Regions from separate parts of the Paenibacillus sp. FSL M8-0334 genome, predicted to be linked through region 2. Evidence: riboswitches for the same ligand, from Rfam matches in the RefSeq annotation. Region 2 holds a riboswitch; each other region holds the start of a gene.
The links. Region 2 has a riboswitch for thiamine pyrophosphate ahead of MKX64_RS07470 (ABC transporter substrate-binding protein). Riboswitches for the same ligand answer to the same signal wherever they lie in the genome.

Region 1 (6,256 bases), on a different contig from region 2:
GTCGTTCCGCGCGCATTGTACAGCACCCGGCCGCTCGCGAAATCCTCGTAGCTGCGCTGTGCCGATTCATATATGTATTCCATTGCCGTTACCTGCCTTTAGTTGATAGTGGATGATTATTGATCCATTGCCGTTTAGATCTGTCTTTACCATTAGTATTATATCCGAGCCGCATATCGCGAGCCAAACAGAAGAAGCAGAAAGCCCGCCCCCACAGGACTGGCTTTCTGCTTCTCACTTAATTGAACCGGACATCGCCGATGCCAAACCACGGATAATAGCTTGCCCCCGCATAAGCACAGCAGACGGCCGCAGCCAGCAAGCCGACCGTCAGCACATCATACCGGGAATACTGAGACGGATAGTAGTACGTTCGCGCCTGACTCCGGTCCCCGTCGAACTGCTTCGCCTCCATCGCCGCAGCCACGCGGTGAGCCCGGCGAATGCTTTGCGCCAGCAGCGGAACTACATATAATCCGGCGCGCACGACCAGCCTGCGCGGGCCGCGAGCCGGCTGTACCCCGCGCACCTTCAGCGCCTGCCGACGAATAAGGAATTCCTCCCACACCATCGGCAGCAGACGGATGGATGCCATGAAGCTGTACGCATACTTGGGCCGAAGCTTAAGCTTCTGCATTAACGCATAGAACAAGTCGACCGATTGCGTTGTGGTTACAAGCAGCAGGCCTTCGGCTGCGAAGGCGATGCCTTTGAACCCGAGGTGCAGACCGCGGTAGAAGCTTTCCTCCGATATTTTGAACAGGCCCCATTGCCACCAGATGGTATCCCCTTTACCGAACAGCATCATCGACGAAGCAGAAGCGAGGAACGCCATCATGAACGGAATGAGAAACAGCAGCATTTTCCAGGGCTGAATGCCGCTTAGAAGCAGCAAGCAAACCGTGAAGATCATCGCTTGATAGATGATGACATCAAGATCATGAGTGAGCACGGTCATGAAGAACAACAGACAGATGACACCCAGCTTCACAACCGGATTCGTCCGATGCAGCCAGGTGTGACGGACAGGTCCCCAGAAGCTCATGAACTCACCTCCGCCAAGGCCATGTCCGATTCTGCCGCATGTAATCTTGGCGACACCTTCTGGGACACCACCCTGCCCTCGCGAATCTCCCATATATGCGTGGCGGCCATCTCAGCGATCTGCAGCTCATGTGTCACCATCAGGATCGCGGTTCCGCTGCGCCGAAGCTGCTCGCACATCTCCAGGATCGCAAACGTATTGCGGGCATCCTGCCCGAAGGTGGGTTCATCCAGCAGCAGAACCGAAGGCTGTCTCGCCATGGCCGTAGCGACACTGAGCCTGCGCTTCTGACCGGTTGACAGCTGATACGGATGCCTTCCTTCCAGCCCATGCAGACCGAAGCGCTCCAGAATGCTGCGAGATGCTTCCTCCGCTTCACTGGCAGGCATACCGTCCACCAGCAAGGAATAAGCAACCTCATCTCCCACACGCTCCGTGACAAACTGAAGCTCCGGATTCTGGAACACAAACCCGATCTGGCGAAGCTGCTGTTCCCTGCGTTTGCGAAGCTTCTTCCGCTTTCCCTTAACCACATGCTCGCCGCCAAGAATGTAGGTCCCTTCAGATGGCAGTAAGCCCATCAGGCTTAGCAGAAGCGAGCTTTTGCCAGCTCCGTTCGGGCCGAGGATCGCCACATAATCACCCGGGAATACCTCCGCATGATCCAATGCGATCACAGGCTGACTGCGCCGCTGGCCTGCGAAGCTCTGCAGCGTGATCTGCGGCTCACGGCTGCAGCGATTCGCGTTCACGCTCGCGTTCGGATTCACGACTTCATTCTCCTGATCCGGACGCCCCCTCCCTTCACCGGAGGAGGCCACCACCGGTTCCAGGGAGGATAACGATCCAGCCGCGCTGCTCGAAGCGATGCGGGGGAACCACTGCTGCCCCGCGCGCGAAGCTGCATAGTCCTCCCACACGCCGGGATACCAGATGCCGTAGGACTTCAGCTCCGATTCATAACGAGCGAACACTTCCTTCGGCGGGCCTTCGCCCAATATCACGCCATCCGGTCCGAACAGCACGATCCGGTCCACATAGTCTGCCATCTCTTCGATCCGGTGCTCCACGATGATCAGGGTACGTCCGGCGGACACTCGCTTCACCGCTTCCCAGATCTGACGCCGGCCTTCCGGATCAAGCAGAGCCGAAGGCTCATCCAGGAACAGCACCTCCGGTTCCAGCAGCAGTGCCGATGCCAGTGCCAGCCGTTGCTTCATTCCTTGTGACAAGTGGCTGATCGGCATATGCAGCTCCTTGAGATGCAGGCCGACCGCATCCAGCGCTTCGCGCATTCTCGCTTTCATCTCGTCCCGGGGGACCGCAAGATTCTCCAGAACGAAAGCCAGCTCCTCATCCACATACGGCATGCAAAACTGCGTGTCCGGATCCTGGAACACGTAAGCCCATGAACGGGGAAGCTGCCGGTTCTCACATTTCATCGGCACCTCGGTCGCCTTCGGAATCATGCCGCTGAGCACCTGCAGCAGCGTCGATTTTCCGCATCCGCTCGGCCCGAGCAGCAGCACTTTTTCACCCGGCGCGGCCTTAAAGGATACATCCTTGAACGTCAGCCGCTCTTCCCCGGGGTATTTCAGCCGGAGCCCCTCCACGGATACTGCCTGCTCCCTAGGCTCTCGAAGCCCTTCCGCCGCCATCGGCTCCCAAGCGGCACTGCGCCCAGTTCCCTGATCAGCCATGGCGCGGATCGTCCAATGCTTCGTAATCCTTCGATGAAGCCGGGCGGAGCAGCGCCGTTACGCCTGTACGCTCAAGCGCCTTCGCCAGCAGCACCATGAGCAGACCGGCGATGACCGCGCCGCTGAGGATACGCATGCCGTATTTGGCAATGAACAGCCAGGATTCCAAATCATCCGTGTAGCTGTAGTAGAAATCGAGCACCATCGAGCCAAGCGCTGCCACAGCTCCTGCCGCTGCAGCAACCCACACGCTGTAGTTCCGGTAGCGGAATGCCGCAAAGACCAGCTCGGCTCCAAGTCCTTGAATCAGCCCGTACATAAGCAGGGTCAGACCCCAGCCGCTGCCAAACAGCACTTCCACGTGCGCGGCCGCCAACTCTGCAATAATCGCGACGCCCGGCTTACGGATCAGCAGAAAAGCAAGCGTTGCCGCTGCAAACCACATCCCGTACAGCAGCTCATCCGCCTGAAACGGCTTGAGCAAGCTATATACCGATCCCCAAAAGTGATACACAATCCCAAACACCAGTGACACCAATACGGTAACCAAAATATCGCTGACTCGCAGTCCTTTCCGGGACTGTAATTCCAAATTTTCTTTAACTGGAACTCCCATAAACCTTCATACCCCTCTCAACCTTTATTTCGTGGCGAACAGGATTGGCAAGATTCGCGCCGGCCGGCTGCTCATTCATTCCAAATCCACACAACAAAAAACCGTCTGGAAAAATGCGCAGACGGAAAATAGGCCCTAGTATAGGCAGGGTCGGATATTCTCTACGCTGGCATTACCCAGTTCAGATTAACGGTCAGCAGCGGGATAACAGCTGCAATCTCAGCCTGATTCACTCAAGCCCCCGTACTCCCTATTCGGTTTTATGCTAATCTAAAAATACACAGCCCATCGCAAATTTGCAAGAACCATTTTACAAATTGACCGATTTATTGATTTCGAATCAAAACTGTGTCAATATCAGATTGTACTTACCATGCGTCTATCAACCGGTGATATGAAACCGCCATCAAGATCCTATAGACACATGCAGGAAAAGGAGAATTTCATGGCTAAACATTTGCTGCGGCTAATGACCGAACTGTCTTCCCGAAAGTGGCTTTCCAAGCTGATGGGGCGCTTCTCTCACAGTGGAGTCAGCCGTTATCTTATACCGACATTCATTCGGGTATATCAAATTCCCGCCCACGAAGCGGAGAAGGAAATTCACGAATACCGCTCGCTGAACGAGTTCTTCTCCCGCAGACTGAAAATCGGCATGCGCTCCATCGATGATACACAGAGCGCCATGGTCAGTCCGGTCGATGCCACCATTACCGCGCAGGGTTTGATTCAGGCAGGCACCATTGTCAATGTGAAGGGGCAAGACTACACGATTGCCGAGCTGCTGAACCACTCCCCGCGAATTGAGCATTATATCAACGGGTATGTATTTGTGCTGTATCTAAGTCCGACGGATTACCACCGCATTCACTCCCCGGTTACCGGCGTGCAGACGGAAAGCGAGCATCTGAAGGGCAAGGTGTACCCGGTCAATGATTTTGCAATGACCCATATCCGGTCCGTGCTGAGCCGGAACGAACGGCTGATTACATACATTGCGCATGAATTCGGCGAGGTCGCTGTTGTGAAGGTTGGCGCGATGAACGTCAGCAGCATTCAATATGTGAGCGACGAGGTCAAGCAGTGGCAGATCGGCGATGAGCTGGCTTACTTCGAATTCGGCTCCACCGTCGTGCTTCTGACCGAAAGCGGCACATTCACGCCACGCGGAGATTTAGAGACCGGCTCAAGGGTCAAAATGGGCGAGCTTCTGGGAGTCCTTCATCCGAATGAAAAAGCAAACTAGTCCCCTGTTCTTGCGTCAGCGTTATTCCCTGCCTGCGTCCTTCTGACGCAGCAGCCTCATGACGATGCGCTGGAACAGCCGGTCCGGCAGCAGAAGCTTCACCCAGGCCGACCACTGGGTCGAACGGGGCAGGCGATAACGAAACTTCGGTTTACGCATAGTGGCAATCCGTGTCACCAGCCTGGCGACCTCCATCGGGTCTCCGGCCTGCTCGGCTGTCCGCTTGGAATAGGCCAGCACGCCGGTTAATACCTCGCGGTACGGGGAATGCTCCCCGCTCTGGATCGCCCCAAAGCTCTTGCGCCAGATCGGGGTGCCATAAGCGCCCGGCTGGACCAGCACCACATCGACACCCCAAGGGGCCAGCTCCATCGACAGGCTTTCACTAAACCCTTCTACCGCGAATTTGGATGCGGCATACGGCCCGTATCCCGGAAAGCCAACCACACCGCTGATGCTGCTGAGCATGATGATTTTGGCGCGCCCGGTTGTACGCAGCAGAGGAAGCATCGCCTGTGTCACCGCCAGCGTGCCAAAAAAGTTCGTCTCCATCTGCCTTCTCCAATCCACAAGCGGCACTTCCTCCACCATGCCCCCGACCGCTTCACCGGCATTATTCACCAGCACGTCGAGACGGCCGTAGGTATCTTCGATGTATGCCGAGGCCTGCTCAATGTGCTCCAGGCGGCAAATGTCCAGCCGCAGCGGATGAATCAACCCGCAAGCCCCTTCCTGTTCCGCACGCAAACGCAGCTCATCTTCTGCCTCCGGTCTCCGAACACCCGCAACTACAATGTATCCGGCTTGGGCCAGCGCCAAGCTGATCAGCATGCCGAAGCCGCTGGAAGCACCTGTGACCAGGGCCACCCGCTGTTCCTCTATCTTTGTCATTCCCCTTCCTCCTTTTGGTTACAGCCAAAAAAAGCGCAGATGATCCCGCAACCGGGTTCAGTCCGGAGCAGGGTGTAATCTGCGCTTTCTGATGCCATGAATCTCTGACAGCGAACGGTGTCGGCGCTTCGTTTAAGCGGTTCAAGCGGAGCGGAGCCCGCAATACCAGCGGGGCCTCGCTCCACCCAGTGCACAAGGACGCCCCAGCGCGCGGGATCCGCACTTCGCCGCCTCATGGCGAAATGACCCAATCGGAATGTTCGAAATTGACGCATCAACGGATTTCGGAAGGGCTTTTCCCCGTGTACTGCTTAAACTGCCGACTGAAGAAAAAGATGTCCCGGTAGCCCAGCGCATCAGCCACCTCGGTCACATTCATCCCCTGATGCAGCAGCAAATGCTGCGCCCGCTCAATGCGCATCCGGATAATATACGACTGCACTGGCGTCCCGATCAGTTCTTTGAACTTGATGGAGAAGTAGCGCGGTGATAATCCGGCTCTGGCAGCCAAATCCTCCACCCGATGCGGGATGCCTGGATGCTGGCGGACATAATTGGCGATTTCGTGGATGGCTTCCGATAGCTGATTGCTCGCTTTTTTTACAACCGGCTCAGCCAGATCGGCACGCAGAAGATGAATCATTAGCTGTTTCAGAATCAGCTGTCCCTCTTCCTCCCCCCCGAAGGGCTTGTCCAGATACAGCCTGACGTACCTTGCCAGCAAATTCTCGAACTCCATCGTCTCGGAGAGCTGCCGG
Region 2 (6,256 bases):
TTCCAACTGATTCTAATCCGGTAGTTGTACAACCTCTAGGTCATGGGTTCGGGGAGAATATAGATACATAAATAACCAACCACTTCAGGCGTCTCCGTTATTCGGAGACGCCCCTTTTTTTGTCTTAGTTCCTGATGCCATAACTCTATTATTCTATAATTTTACATTAAAGTATAAAATCCCTTGTATAAGGAGGCTATTCATAATGAACACGGCGAGGATTCAATATACCATTGAGCAAGAAAGAAGCAAACTGCATCAGATGAAACGACATTACCGGGATTTCAACCATCCGGTCGTGCTGCGGCAGTCCGTGCTGCTTGATGAACTGATCAATCAATATTTCATAAGCTTGAAGAGCACAAGCTCTGCTGCCAAGTAAGCCCTAAACTGCTCTGAACATGCTTATATGCCGTATAGCCTGGCGGCATTGTCATACAGCTGCTTGCGGGCCTGTAGAAGCGGTATACCGCGCAGCTCGGCCCAGGCGCTGGCCACGCTCGACGTCATGCGCGGATGGGTCGTTTGCCCGGTGAAGGGGCCTTCGAACGGCCAGGGGCCGTCTGTTTCCGACATGACCAGATGCTCCGGATACCTAAGCGCAATGCGGCGGATCTCCTCCTCATATACAATGTCGGGGGTGAAGGAGATATAGTAGCCTTGTTCGGCCATACGCTGCAGCGACTTCTCCGCTCCCTTGAACCAGTGGAAATGGGCAAGCGGGTGGCTGTATCGCTCAAGCAGATCGCAGGCCATCTCCGCATCCTCGTAGACCGCATGGAGGATGACGGGCTTTTTGTGCTTTGCGGCAAACGCAATAAACGTCTCCAGCAACTCCACATAGGGCTGATCATCCCATGCTTCGCCTCGGGTAGCTGCTTCAAGCCTGGTGTAGTAGGGAAGCCCGACCTCTCCTACGGCGACCATCTCCTCGCTATGGACCTCCATCCATTGCAGCAGTTCCTGAATCTCTGTCGCAGACGGGAGCGGCTGCTCAGGGTGATAGCCGAATGCGGGTCTGATCCCGCCGTTATACAGGCGAGCCAGCTCCAGATTCCGCTTGCAGGAAGGCAGGTTCATCGACACGCTGATGACGGACTGCACCTCGCTGTTCGCCAGGTCGGCCGCAATGGCAAGGCCGATATCTTCCGGGTAGCTGTCCAGATGTATATGCGTGTCGATCAATGGAGCGAGGGGGCCGCCACCCTTGTGGTTCACGATTGAACTCATATTCTCATTCCCTTCGGCTTCTATTTCTGAAGAGACCCGTCACGTCGAGACCTGCTGCCTCTTCTGCTGTTCCTGTCGCATGATGGACGAGATGTCAGACTTAAGCGCCAGGAACGCAGGATCGGTTAAGATATCCTCCCGCCTTGGGCGGGGGAACGGCACCTCGATCTTCTGGAGCACGGTGCCCGGCCGGGCTGACAATATATAAATGCTGTCGGAGAGCAGCAGCGCTTCTTCGATATGGTGCGTGATCATCAGCACAGAGCGCCTCGTATCCTCCCAGATGTCCAGCAGCCAGTGCTGCATCTCGCTCCGGGTCAGCGCATCCAGGGCGCTGAACGGCTCGTCAAGGCACATGACCTCCTGCGGGCTCATCAGGGCGCGCAGGAAGGAGGCCCGCTGCTGCATGCCCCCGGAGAGCGTATGCGGGTAGGCCTTCTCGAAGCCGCCGAGCCCGGCCCGCTCGATCCATTGGCGCGCATTCGCCCGCGCCTGCGTTTTGGATACGCCGCGAAGCTCCTCGGGCAGCATGACGTTGTCTTCGACCGTACGCCACGGAAACAGTGCAGGCTGCTGGGGCATGTAGGCGATGAGGCCCTTCTGGCCCGTTACGTCCCGGCCGTCCATATGAACAGAACCGGCACCCGGAGGCATCAGCCCGCCGATGATGTGGAACAACGTGCTTTTTCCGCTGCCGGAGGGACCGATAATGGAGACGAATTCTCCTGGCTGTACAGCGAGCGACAGATCGTCCAGCACCTGCATCTCCCCGCGCCGCTGACGAAACGCCTTGCGAATATGACGGACCTCAAGTGCGGGATTATCCGTAGAGTCAGACCGTGCCGGGGTGGATGTCCCGGATAACTCCGGGGAGCTAGAAGGGGTGTCGTTCATGTTGTTCACACGCATGCGGTGGATCTCCTTTCTATAGACATGTAAGTGACTGGGCTTCCCGCCGGCTTCATGACTTGCGGCTCCAGCGAATGAGCCGTTTTTCCAACAGGGCGATCAGCGCCACCATCAGCAGGCTGAGCAGCACGATGATCAGAATGGCAACGAAGACCCGGTCGGTGCGGTAGCCGGCTCTCTGCAGCATCATATAGTAGCCGATGCCCCGGTCAGCTCCGATCCACTCGCCAATGACCGCGCCCATGACCGAATAGGTGGCGGCGATCCGTAGCCCCGAGAAGATCGAAGGGAGGGCGTGAGGCAGCTCCAGCTTGGTGAAGATTTGCCAGGTGCCCGCCCCGGTCATCTTCATATAATTCAACATCGTCCGGTCTGTCCGGGCCAGCCCGTCCAGGGCAGCCACCGCTAGGGGGAAGAAGCAGACGAGGGTGATGACAATGATTTTGGGCAGCATCCCGAACCCGAACCAGATCATGAGCAGCGGGGCCAGCGCGATGGTAGGCACATTCTGACTGAGAATAAGCAGCGGATACAGTGCCTTTCGAAGCATTGGAATAAGATGCAGCGCCAGGGAAATGACAATGCCGGTGCCTGTTCCGATCAGGAAGCCGATCAGGGTCAGCCGCAGGGTGGCCAGCGTATGATTCAGCAGCACTGGTGAGCCGGATACCATCTCAAGCCCGATGGATGAAGGGGCAGGTAGAATATACGGTTCAATATCCCACAGCCACACGGCGCCCTGCCACAGCACCAAAAAGAATAGGACCGCCCCCACGGGCGGCCATATCAAGCTCCACCAGCTTCTCATGGACGGTATTTCTCCGTTAGCTTGTCCATACTGATGCCGTCTGGATAGTGTGCGATTTTGACTTGAGATATAATGCCTGGGCTGCCTGCCTTGACGAGCGCTTCATGCATCCGTTCGACAATTTGCAGCAGTTCGGACAGCTCGCCCTCCATCGTCGTCTCCAGCGGGTGCACCTCATATTTGACGCCCGATTCCTGGATGACCTTGATCGCCTCGTCGACATAGGGGATGCTGTCCCCGCCGTCCGGTGTCTTCGGGATGACTTGAATGCTTAACAGTGTGTTGGCCATGAGCAATCTTCCTTTCGTTAATTAAGGGGTATCCGGCAAAAATTCATTCGTAAACGCGCTGTCCGCATCCAGCTCCTGGTCCAGCAGGCCGCGTTCAAACATCCATTCGGCATAGCCGGACCATACCTCGGCCTTCTGCTCTCCCCAGCGAGGGGCATCGTCCTGATAGCGCGGACTCAGCCATTTCTGACTGGCGAGCACCAGCTCTGCATCCAGCTCCGGAACGGCCTTGATCAGCAGATCGGCAGCCTCCTCCGGGTGGTTGATCGCATATTCATATCCTTTTGCCGTGGCGCGCATGAACGCTTTAACCAGCTCCGGATCTTCCTGAATCAGCGTTTCGTTGGTTACAATCACTGGGGTGTAGTAGTCCAGCTTGTCCGAGTAGTCTTTCACATAGATCATGTCCAGCGGCTCTCCCCGAAGCTCTGCCTCGATCCCGGTCCAGGCATAGAAGATCCAGGCGAAATCGATGTCGCGTTTAACCGCCGTAAAATAATCGGCATCCCCGATATTGACGATGTTCACCTTGCTGACGTCAGCGCCGTCGATATCCATTATGGATTTCATGACGGCTTCTTCCACCGGCGAGCCCCAGCCGCCGTAGGCCTTGCCTTCAAAGTCAGCTGCGGTCTTGATATTCCGGTCGACCGGAGCGGCAAATCCGGAGGTGTTATGCTGAATGACTGCCGCAATCGACACGAGCGGAAGCCCTTGCGTCCGTGCAAGTGTCACGCCCTCCTGATAGCTGATGCCAAATGGCACGTTCCCCGAGGCGACCAGCGTATCCGTGCCGCCGGCGCCCGGCTGCACAATGCTTACGTTGAGTCCTTCTTCTTCGTAATAGCCGAGCTCCTTGGCGACGTACAGTCCCGTATGATTGGTATTGGCCGACCAATCCAGCATCAGCTGGATATCGCGCGGCGCCTCCGCGGTCTCCCCGCTGTTGCCAGCATCATTCGGATTCGGCGTACTGCCGCTCTTCTGATTGTCTGTGCCGCAGCCGGCCGCGACAAGAAGCAGCATGCATGCGAGCAATAACGCGGTCCATTTCGGTTTAATCATGTTCTTCTCTCTCCCTCATCTTCATTCTAGCTGCCTGTGACTTCACAATAATAAGAAACGCCCCGAGGATCTCGGGGCGCATGACGGCGTAAGTATTCCACGGCATCCATATCGAGCCGCAGTGTCAGGATTCCTACGCTGGCATTACCCAGATCAGGTGTAAGGGTCAGTATCTTGATGGGATACACTCTCAGCCGGCCGATTCCAGCTCCCCTGTAAGTATGATGAAGTTATAGGCTTAACTAACCGTTATTATAGACCTAATGGCTGGAGCTGTCCAGCTTGTGCGGGATGAGAGAGAGCCGGACTATTTCCAGGCGGGATGCTCGTCTTTGATCATATCCAGCCCCCAAACAGCTGCATTCGCCAGACTCGATGGGCATGGGCGCTGAATATCGCATCGATGAAGCAATACGAAAAAGACGAGACTCGTATACTAAAGCCTCGCCTCGTCGTGATCGCGCGGGGGAATCATTTTTAGCGCTGGAAAAATTCAATCCATTCTCCGTTTGGCCCATGAAGGAAGAAATAACGGTAGCCGTTTGGCAGCGTCACAATTTCCTCATCAAGATGCGGCACGCCGAGCTTCTGAACCCGGGCGTACTCCGCCTCGATCTGGTCTGTGCTCACTGCAAAGTGATGTACCGCTCCTTCAGCCGGAAGGCTGTCGTTGTATCCTTGTATAAGCTCCACTTCGGTCTCATCGCTGCCGTTAAAGCCGAGGAAGGCAAGTTCGATCACCCCGTTCGTATGCTTGACACGATCCTTCAATTCAAGACCGACAACCTTCGTGTAGAAGTCGATGGTCGCCTCAAGATCCCGCACCATAACTCCGACATGATCGAGCCGTTTATGAGATGGCATACTGGCCACATCCTTTCCTGTTCGTCCAATTTGAATCACATCTTAACATATAATTCCTACCTGTCAAGTGGGTATATATGTTCTCGCTTAACTTTTCTTTACATTTTAATGGGTGAAAAGTATCATGATTTATAGATGGATTTTTAATCCTTTTGCACCAGCAAGGTTTACATAAATCATGGGATCACGAAAGTGGGCGGGCCGCGTTCCCCTTCTTCTTTATTGCTTCAACGCTTGTCAGACATAATGCAAATGATTAACTTTGATTGTTTTGTTTTACATATTCATTACAAAAAAGCATATTATACAAAGAATTCATATCCAAATGCCGATAAGAAGCTTAGTGAAAGCTTGCCGAGGGGGATGAACATGTTGTGCGACAACCGCAGCACCTTTGAACCGTTTGAGGACCAGGGAATTGTTCAGATCAGACCAGCTTACGCAGAGCTTCTTCATCTGCTTGACGGGTGGGGCGGCACCGTGCGCAATACCCGCGAAGGGTGTGCTGTCAGCTATCAGGGGCGGGATGAGCTGGTATCGCTAATCCGGCTGCTTCGGGGACTTCCGAATGGATCAAGGGAAGAGATCAGCTTCCGCATCATGGACGGAGCGACTCCACAGCAGCACCATCCGTGGACGATGGCCGAGCAGCTCGGGCCGGAGAATGATCAATGCGATATGCTGAATATTATCCTGGATCAACAATTTACGAGCCATATGCAGCCTATTGTAGACCGCTGCGAGCAGATTGTGGCTTATGAATTTTTGCTGCGTCCGGCTAAGAACGGCAGGCCATTCCCTCCCCAGAGGCTCTTTGATACAGCACGACGTGCAGGTCTGCATTATTTTCTGGACCGTGAAGCCCGCAATGCGGCCATTGAGGCCAGCGCCAAGTGGCTGCCGAGTGGTGTAAAGCGGTTTATCAACTTTCTGCCTTCCTCGATTTCGGACCCGAAGAAATCGCTGGTGCAGACGTTTCGCGTGCTGGAGAGCCATCATCTGGACCCGTGCGATTTCGTGTTCGAGGTTGTTGAGACGGAAAGAATTGATGATATTCAGCATCTCCAGGCGATTTTTGATACCTATCGTA
Region 3 (6,256 bases), 500 kb from region 2:
TCAGCTCATAGCGTCCGTCCCGGTCAAAATCAACGGGGTACAGGCCGCCAAGCGGATTCACATCGCCCTGAATCGGCTCCTTGAGCTTTCCGTCCGGGGTGTAGATTTCAGATAAATAAGCCTCGCCTTTATAAGTTAAGTCGATGATGTACGTGGAAGCGGGGGTAGCGCTGGTGGCTCTGACCTTGTAGCCGTCCTCGTAGTTGATGCTGTAAGCATGGGCTTGATTGTATAATTCATAGTCGAACAGCAAGCGGGGCTGGTTGTTAAGATACGAGAAGACGTAAGCATAGATGAAGCCGCCTGAGCCGCCGGAATCGATAACGATAAGGATGTCGCTGGCACCATCTCCGGTATAATCGGCCAACTGGATCGTCGGATTGTATCCTGAATTTTGTTTTAGCGGGATGGTGCTAATCCGGCCAGTCCGTCCGTCGCGGATGTGTAACGTAATATTTTCATAAAAAGGGCTGTCTGCTTGAGAGTCCCCGGTCAGATAGACAAGATCGAGAATCCGGTCTCCATTCACATCGCCAAGCTTCTGGTCTAACACAGGCATGCTCACGATCCCTCCTCGGGCTGTAGGTATATGGCCAGTGTATTCTCGACTGCAGCGAAGGTGACAGAAGCCCAGGAAGATACAGGACGTGAGGGGGGGGCGCAGTATCCAGAAAGGCCTGGAATCCAGAAAGGCGTAGAATTCATTAAGGCCTAAGAAGGGACAGAAGTCCAGGAAGAGGACAGGACGTGAGGGTTGGGGGGCGGTATCCCGAAAGGCCTAGAATCCAGAAAGCTGCCGCGTTTTCAAGGACTTAAGTACCCGTTCGGTTCCAGGTACAGACAGCGGAACTGCCGCTAACGGGAGGGTGGCGGTACAAGGGGGAAACTTTTACAGTTTGTGGGGATGGGGTTTTTGTGTTACTATTTTGGGTGTCTGCGCCGCCGAAAACGAGATTCTAGCATTAAATTGGATGGAAATTACATTTTAACAATATCCCGGAGTGGTGCAATTTTCATATTAATTCTATTATAATAGGGAAAGCATCTTTTAATTAGGAGCCTGGAAATGAAAAAGCTAGGAAGAAACGATTTATGTCACTGCGGAAGCGGGAAGAAGTACAAGAAATGTTGTCTGGAGAAGGATCAGCATAGGGAACGCCATACCGTTCGCGGTAAAGTGATCCAGTTCCCGGGTTCGAAACCGGCTAGTGCCATGAAGCCAGAGGCTGAGCGTCTATGGCAAATGCTGAATGATAAGCTGGTATGGCTGGATTGGAAAGCTGATGAGCATCGCGAGCTTGCGGAAAGCGTATTCCCGCAGATCTGCCGCGATTACAAGCTCAAGGATGAGGACACGCTGTTCAAGGTGTTCAGCCTGCTTCTGATCTGGAACAACTTCTCGAAGGAAGTGAATCCAAGCTATCGCAAGCCAGGGGGATACGCGGCTGCACTCGAGCATTTGGCAACCTCGCTGCTTGAGCTGCCGGTAACGAAATCCGAGCTGGCGAAGAAGCATGAAGTATCTCCGGCAACATTGAATCGCTACAGCAGCCAGATTTCCGAATTCATGGACGGTGTAGCGGCATCGGATGGTGCGCCGGCTGGCCAGGGAAACGAAGGCTCCGGCAACTAGAATAGACAGGGACTTTCATAAGAGCTTACTTTCTGAATATGATGGACAAGATGTCCCGCGAACGAAAGCGGTTATCCGTACATATGATGTTGTAATTTTGGGGGTCCTGTTATTCTGGCGGCCGCTCCGACAGGGGCGGCTTTTTCACGCTCTCGCATTCAATTTCACAATGTCGCAGGGCAGTATAGGAATTAAATTTTGTGGGAGTTCGTATTCGTCTCGAGGTTGCTCATACAACCTCGCGTTTTTTGTATCATTTGTCATACAAAGGGATGCATTTATGCGATAAAATGGACCGTTTTGTACGATTTCTCACACAAAATCGGAGGTTGGATAGGGATGCTAAGGTGATTTGTACGATCAATCGTACAAATGGCTTGTCATCCCTGGATTTAGCATAGGATTTGTACGATCAATCGTACAAATCTTCATGTGGCGAAGCATGGAAGCACGTCCCATCCTTTCTGCCGGAGCAGGCGGGGCGGGTGTGCTTTTTTGTCGTTGCATGCAAAAAAATCCGCCCATCCCTTCACAGGTGGAAGAGTGGGCGGATGGCTATATGGTTCGACTCGGGGCGCGTCAGACTGCCTCATTGGCGGTCGGGCCCTTGCGCTGTGCCATAAGTGCGGATCAGCGACCGCTTTGCGTCACCACGCCCTGGAGCAGTCGCATTGCTGCCGCGACGAGCGGTCAGCGGAGCGTGACCGGAATTTCCTTGACGCCGCGCACGATCATGCCAGGCCTCCATTCCAGTTCTTCCGGCTTTGCGGCGAGCGCGATATGCGGGTACCGCCTGAGCAGAGTCTGGATCGCAATCTCTCCTTCCAGGCGGGCCAGCGGCGCCCCCAAGCACAGATGGATGCCGGTGCCAAAGGCAAGATGCGGGCTCTTCTCCTTGGTGATATCAAACACATCCGCATCGCCGAACTGCTCCTCATCCCGATTGGCTGAGTCGAGGGCGACGATAACGAGATCGCCTTTGGCTATCGAATGGCCATGAAAGTCGATATCCTCGCTGGCCCAGCGGGAGGTGCTGAATTCCACAGGACCATTGTATCTGAGCATTTCCTCAATCGCGTTATGAATGTATTCCGGATGTTGAAGAAGCAGTTCCTTCTGCTCCGGATGCTCCATGAGAGCAAGCATGCCGTTGCCGATCAGGTTGACGGTCGTTTCATGCCCCGCAATGATCAGCAGGGTGACCACGCCATATAGCTCCTCCTCGGTTAACTGATCCCCGGCCTCTTCCGCCATCAGCAGTTCGCTGATCAGATCCTTCCCGGGATTTTGCCGCACCTGGGCGAACCAATCGCGCAAATAGTCGATAAATTCCTTGGCATGCTGCTGAAAAGTCGCGGCGTCTTCATTGCCGGAGCCGATGATGGTGTTGGACCATGTACGGAATTTGTCCCGGTCCTCGAGCGGCACCCCGAGTATTTCGCTAATCACAATAATCGGCAGCGGGAAGGCGTAGTCGTCGATCAAGTTCATCTGCTCGCGTCCGGACACCTGGTCCAGAAGATCGTTGGCAATATCCTCGATGTGGCTGCGCATGCCGGCAATCATTTTCGGAGTAAAAGCTTTCTGCACAAGCCCCCGCAGACGGCGGTGGTCCGGCGGATCGGAGAACAGCATGTTGTTCGTGAACACGCTGCGGCTCTCGGGCCCGTACCGTTTGACCATATCCTTGCTAAAGCGCGAATCCTTCAGCACTTCAACCGCATGGTTGTACTTGCTGATGATCCATCCGGGCTCTCCGCTCGGGAACACAACCTTGTAGATCGGAAACGCATGGCGCAGCTTTTTATAATCGGGATAAGGATTGTGTGTAAAGGCTGCGGTGAACAACTCCGGCGGGTGGACCTCATTGCTATTCAACATGACGATCTCCTTTCTGTGCGGCACCTTGCTCACGATTCGCCGCTGTGATATGCGAACTTCTGGGATAAAGCACATGATATATATTCCATTTTTTAATTGTCAAAACCTTTATTTGTAAAGAGTATCTTTATGACAAAATTGTGACGGACGTCACTTTGACCTGCATTTGGACACGAATCGGCACCCATGTAAAGAAATTGTATAGCAGCATCCTATAACCTAGGTCTATAGACTTATGTAATTAGGGTGATGTCCATGACAAAAGAGTATTTCGAAGAAATGAGAAAGTTCAGCCACAATGATGATATGAGATACAAACTGCTGATGCGCGGGGTCCGGCAGCTGTATGAAGAAAGACAGAAGGAGAAGAACCCGCTCGGTATTCTTCGTCGTCGCAAAAGAAATCGGTCAGTCCGCGTCGGCAAATGGTTAACCAGTAGCCATCAAATGAAAGTTTGACAGCAGAAGAAAACCTATTGTACAGTATTAGTCAAAAGAATAGGAAGTCCACTAGGGGAGCCGTCAGCGGCTGAGACAGGAGCATATCCTGGACCCTTTGAACCTGATCTAGTTCGTACTAGCGTAGGAAAGTGGAGCCTTCATAATACAGGATGGCAGCGTCACTTGACGTTGTCGGTCCTATGCGATGAAGCCGCTCCAGTTTTCGGGGCGGCTTTTTTGGTTGTCCACGAAAATCGGTGATCACGGGACTCCCTGCTCTTTATTTTTCAGGAGGTGGGGTATACATGCGTTTTTCAGAGGAGCTTCGCCGCGAGGCGGACGGTATTTTTGAGGCTATTTTTCAACATCCCTTTGTCAGAGGTATTGCCGAAGGACAGCTGGGCAAGGAGCAGCTGACCCATTACGTCAAGCAGGATTTCGAGTATTTAAATGCCTATATGCGGATTTATGGCATCGCGATTTCCAAATGTGCGAACCGGGAGGACATCGCGGCATTTAACGAGCAGATCTCGTTTATCCTGAACAGTGAGATTCACCCGCATCATAATTTTTGTACGGTCGCTGGCGTCAGTTACGAGGAATTGCAGGGTTACCCGCTGGCGCCTTCCGCACATCACTATATCCGTCACATGCTGACGGTGGCGCACGAGGGCAGTTTGGGCGAGATTATGGCGGTGCTGCTGCCATGCCCATGGACGTACCTGGAAATCGGCCGCAGGCTGATGGAGGAAGTGAACCCGGATGAGAATCATCCGTTCCAGGAATGGATTCAGTTCTACGGCAGCCGGGCGGGAGGTGCCACGGATAAATTTCGTCAAAGGGTGGATGCCTGGGCGGAAACGGCAACGGCGGATGAGCGCAGACGGATGAAGGAGCATTTTATGCTCAGCTGCCAGCTGGAGTATATGTTCTGGGATATGGCTTATAAGCTGGAGGCGTGGCCGGTGCCGATGCCGGAAGCGATCTCCCGGCCTGTACAGCCGATCTGAGTATGTAGGAGGCAGGATGATATGAGTCTGTTGGAACAAAAGCTTTCTGGACTTCTCACTAAGGTGCGAAATGAGAAGCCGCTCGTTCATAACATGACCAACGTCGTTGTTACGAATTTTACGGCAAATGGCCTTTATGCGCTGGGCGCTTCGCCTGTAATGGCTTATGCTCCGGAGGAAGTGGCCGATATGGCCAAGATCGCCGGTGCCCTCGTGCTGAACATTGGGACGCTCAGCCGTGAACAGGTCGATGCAATGATTATTGCTGGGCAATCCGCCAATGCTCACGGCGTACCGGTCTTGCTGGACCCGGTTGGCGCCGGGGCAACCCCTTTCCGTACGGAGTCGTCGCTTCGAATTATGCAAGAGGTCAACGTTGCGCTGGTCAGAGGCAATGCGGCTGAAATCGCCCATCTGATCGGAGAGAGCCGGAGCATTCGCGGCGTGGATGCAGGGGATGACGAATCGAGCAGCGGCCATTCCGAGCTTGCAGTTCGGGCTTCACGCAAGCTGGACACCGTCGTGGCCATTACCGGAGCGGAGGATGTCATTACAGATGGGGACACGTTACGGGTGGTTCGTGGCGGAGATGCCAGACTGACTAAGATAACGGGAGCAGGCTGTCTATTGACCTCGGTGCTTGGCGCCTTTGCCGCGGTGGAGCCGGACGTGCTGCTTGCCGGTACAGCTGGGCTGGCCTTCTACGGGGCAGCGGCTTTCCGAGCGGGGGCACGCACGACAGATCTGGGGCCGGGCAGCTTCCAGACAGCCTTCCTGGATGAACTGGACCGGCTTGCACCGGACTCGCTGACCGGGCATGCGACGGTGCAGGATTATGCGGCAACGGGGGGAATAACATCATGATGAATGAGCACAGGGTATATAAAGCGCTGACGATTGCGGGCTCCGACAGCGGAGGCGGTGCCGGTATCCAGGCGGATCTTAAGACTTTTCAGGAGCTGGGAGCCTATGGCATGTCGGCCATCACGGCCATTACGGTACAGAATACGCTCGGCGTCCAAGGGGTCTATCCGCTGCCGGCGGAAGCATCTGCAGAGCAAATTCATGCGGTCGGCACCGATATCGGGGTCGATGCGCTGAAGACCGGGATGCTGTTCAGTGCCGAGATTATACGGCTGGTAGCGGAGCAAATAAGAGCCTTTGGCTGGGAGAAGGTGGTCGTTGATCCGGTGATGATTGCCAAGGGAGGAGCGGAGCTGCTTCAGATGGAAGCGATCCAGGCGCTGAAGGAGGAGCTGCTGCCGCTAGCGATGGTCGTTACGCCGAATAT

Region 1: another riboswitch for thiamine pyrophosphate. It lies ahead of MKX64_RS14705 (ECF transporter S component); the one in region 2 lies ahead of MKX64_RS07470 (ABC transporter substrate-binding protein).
Region 3: another riboswitch for thiamine pyrophosphate. It lies ahead of tenA (thiaminase II); the one in region 2 lies ahead of MKX64_RS07470 (ABC transporter substrate-binding protein).

The regions. Positions count from the first base shown of each region.
Region 1 is NZ_JBBOCH010000002.1:141,166-147,421, reverse strand. Features, by position in the region: gene MKX64_RS14720 (hypothetical protein) at 1-83, opposite strand, end outside; gene MKX64_RS14715 (energy-coupling factor transporter transmembrane component T family protein) at 239-1,045, opposite strand; gene MKX64_RS14710 (ABC transporter ATP-binding protein) at 1,042-2,703, opposite strand; gene MKX64_RS14705 (ECF transporter S component) at 2,738-3,361, opposite strand; TPP riboswitch at 3,503-3,616, opposite strand; gene asd (archaetidylserine decarboxylase) at 3,807-4,607, shown strand; gene MKX64_RS14695 (SDR family oxidoreductase) at 4,629-5,498, opposite strand; gene MKX64_RS14690 (helix-turn-helix domain-containing protein) at 5,773-6,256, opposite strand, start outside.
Region 2 is NZ_JBBOCH010000001.1:1,709,117-1,715,372, reverse strand. Features, by position in the region: gene MKX64_RS07495 (aspartyl-phosphate phosphatase Spo0E family protein) at 206-382, shown strand; gene MKX64_RS07490 (TatD family hydrolase) at 406-1,230, opposite strand; gene MKX64_RS07485 (ABC transporter ATP-binding protein) at 1,270-2,139, opposite strand; gene MKX64_RS07480 (ABC transporter permease) at 2,192-2,947, opposite strand; gene MKX64_RS07475 (MTH1187 family thiamine-binding protein) at 2,944-3,237, opposite strand; gene MKX64_RS07470 (ABC transporter substrate-binding protein) at 3,259-4,302, opposite strand; TPP riboswitch at 4,416-4,527, opposite strand; gene MKX64_RS07465 (VOC family protein) at 4,780-5,166, opposite strand; gene MKX64_RS07460 (EAL domain-containing protein) at 5,536-6,256, shown strand, end outside.
Region 3 is NZ_JBBOCH010000001.1:1,212,030-1,218,285, reverse strand. Features, by position in the region: gene MKX64_RS05315 (FG-GAP-like repeat-containing protein) at 1-559, opposite strand, end outside; gene MKX64_RS05310 (SEC-C metal-binding domain-containing protein) at 1,067-1,633, shown strand; gene MKX64_RS05305 (cytochrome P450 family protein) at 2,324-3,511, opposite strand; gene MKX64_RS05300 (hypothetical protein) at 3,770-3,973, shown strand; TPP riboswitch at 4,017-4,120, shown strand; gene tenA (thiaminase II) at 4,261-4,965, shown strand; gene thiM (hydroxyethylthiazole kinase) at 4,987-5,829, shown strand; gene thiD (bifunctional hydroxymethylpyrimidine kinase/phosphomethylpyrimidine kinase) at 5,829-6,256, shown strand, end outside.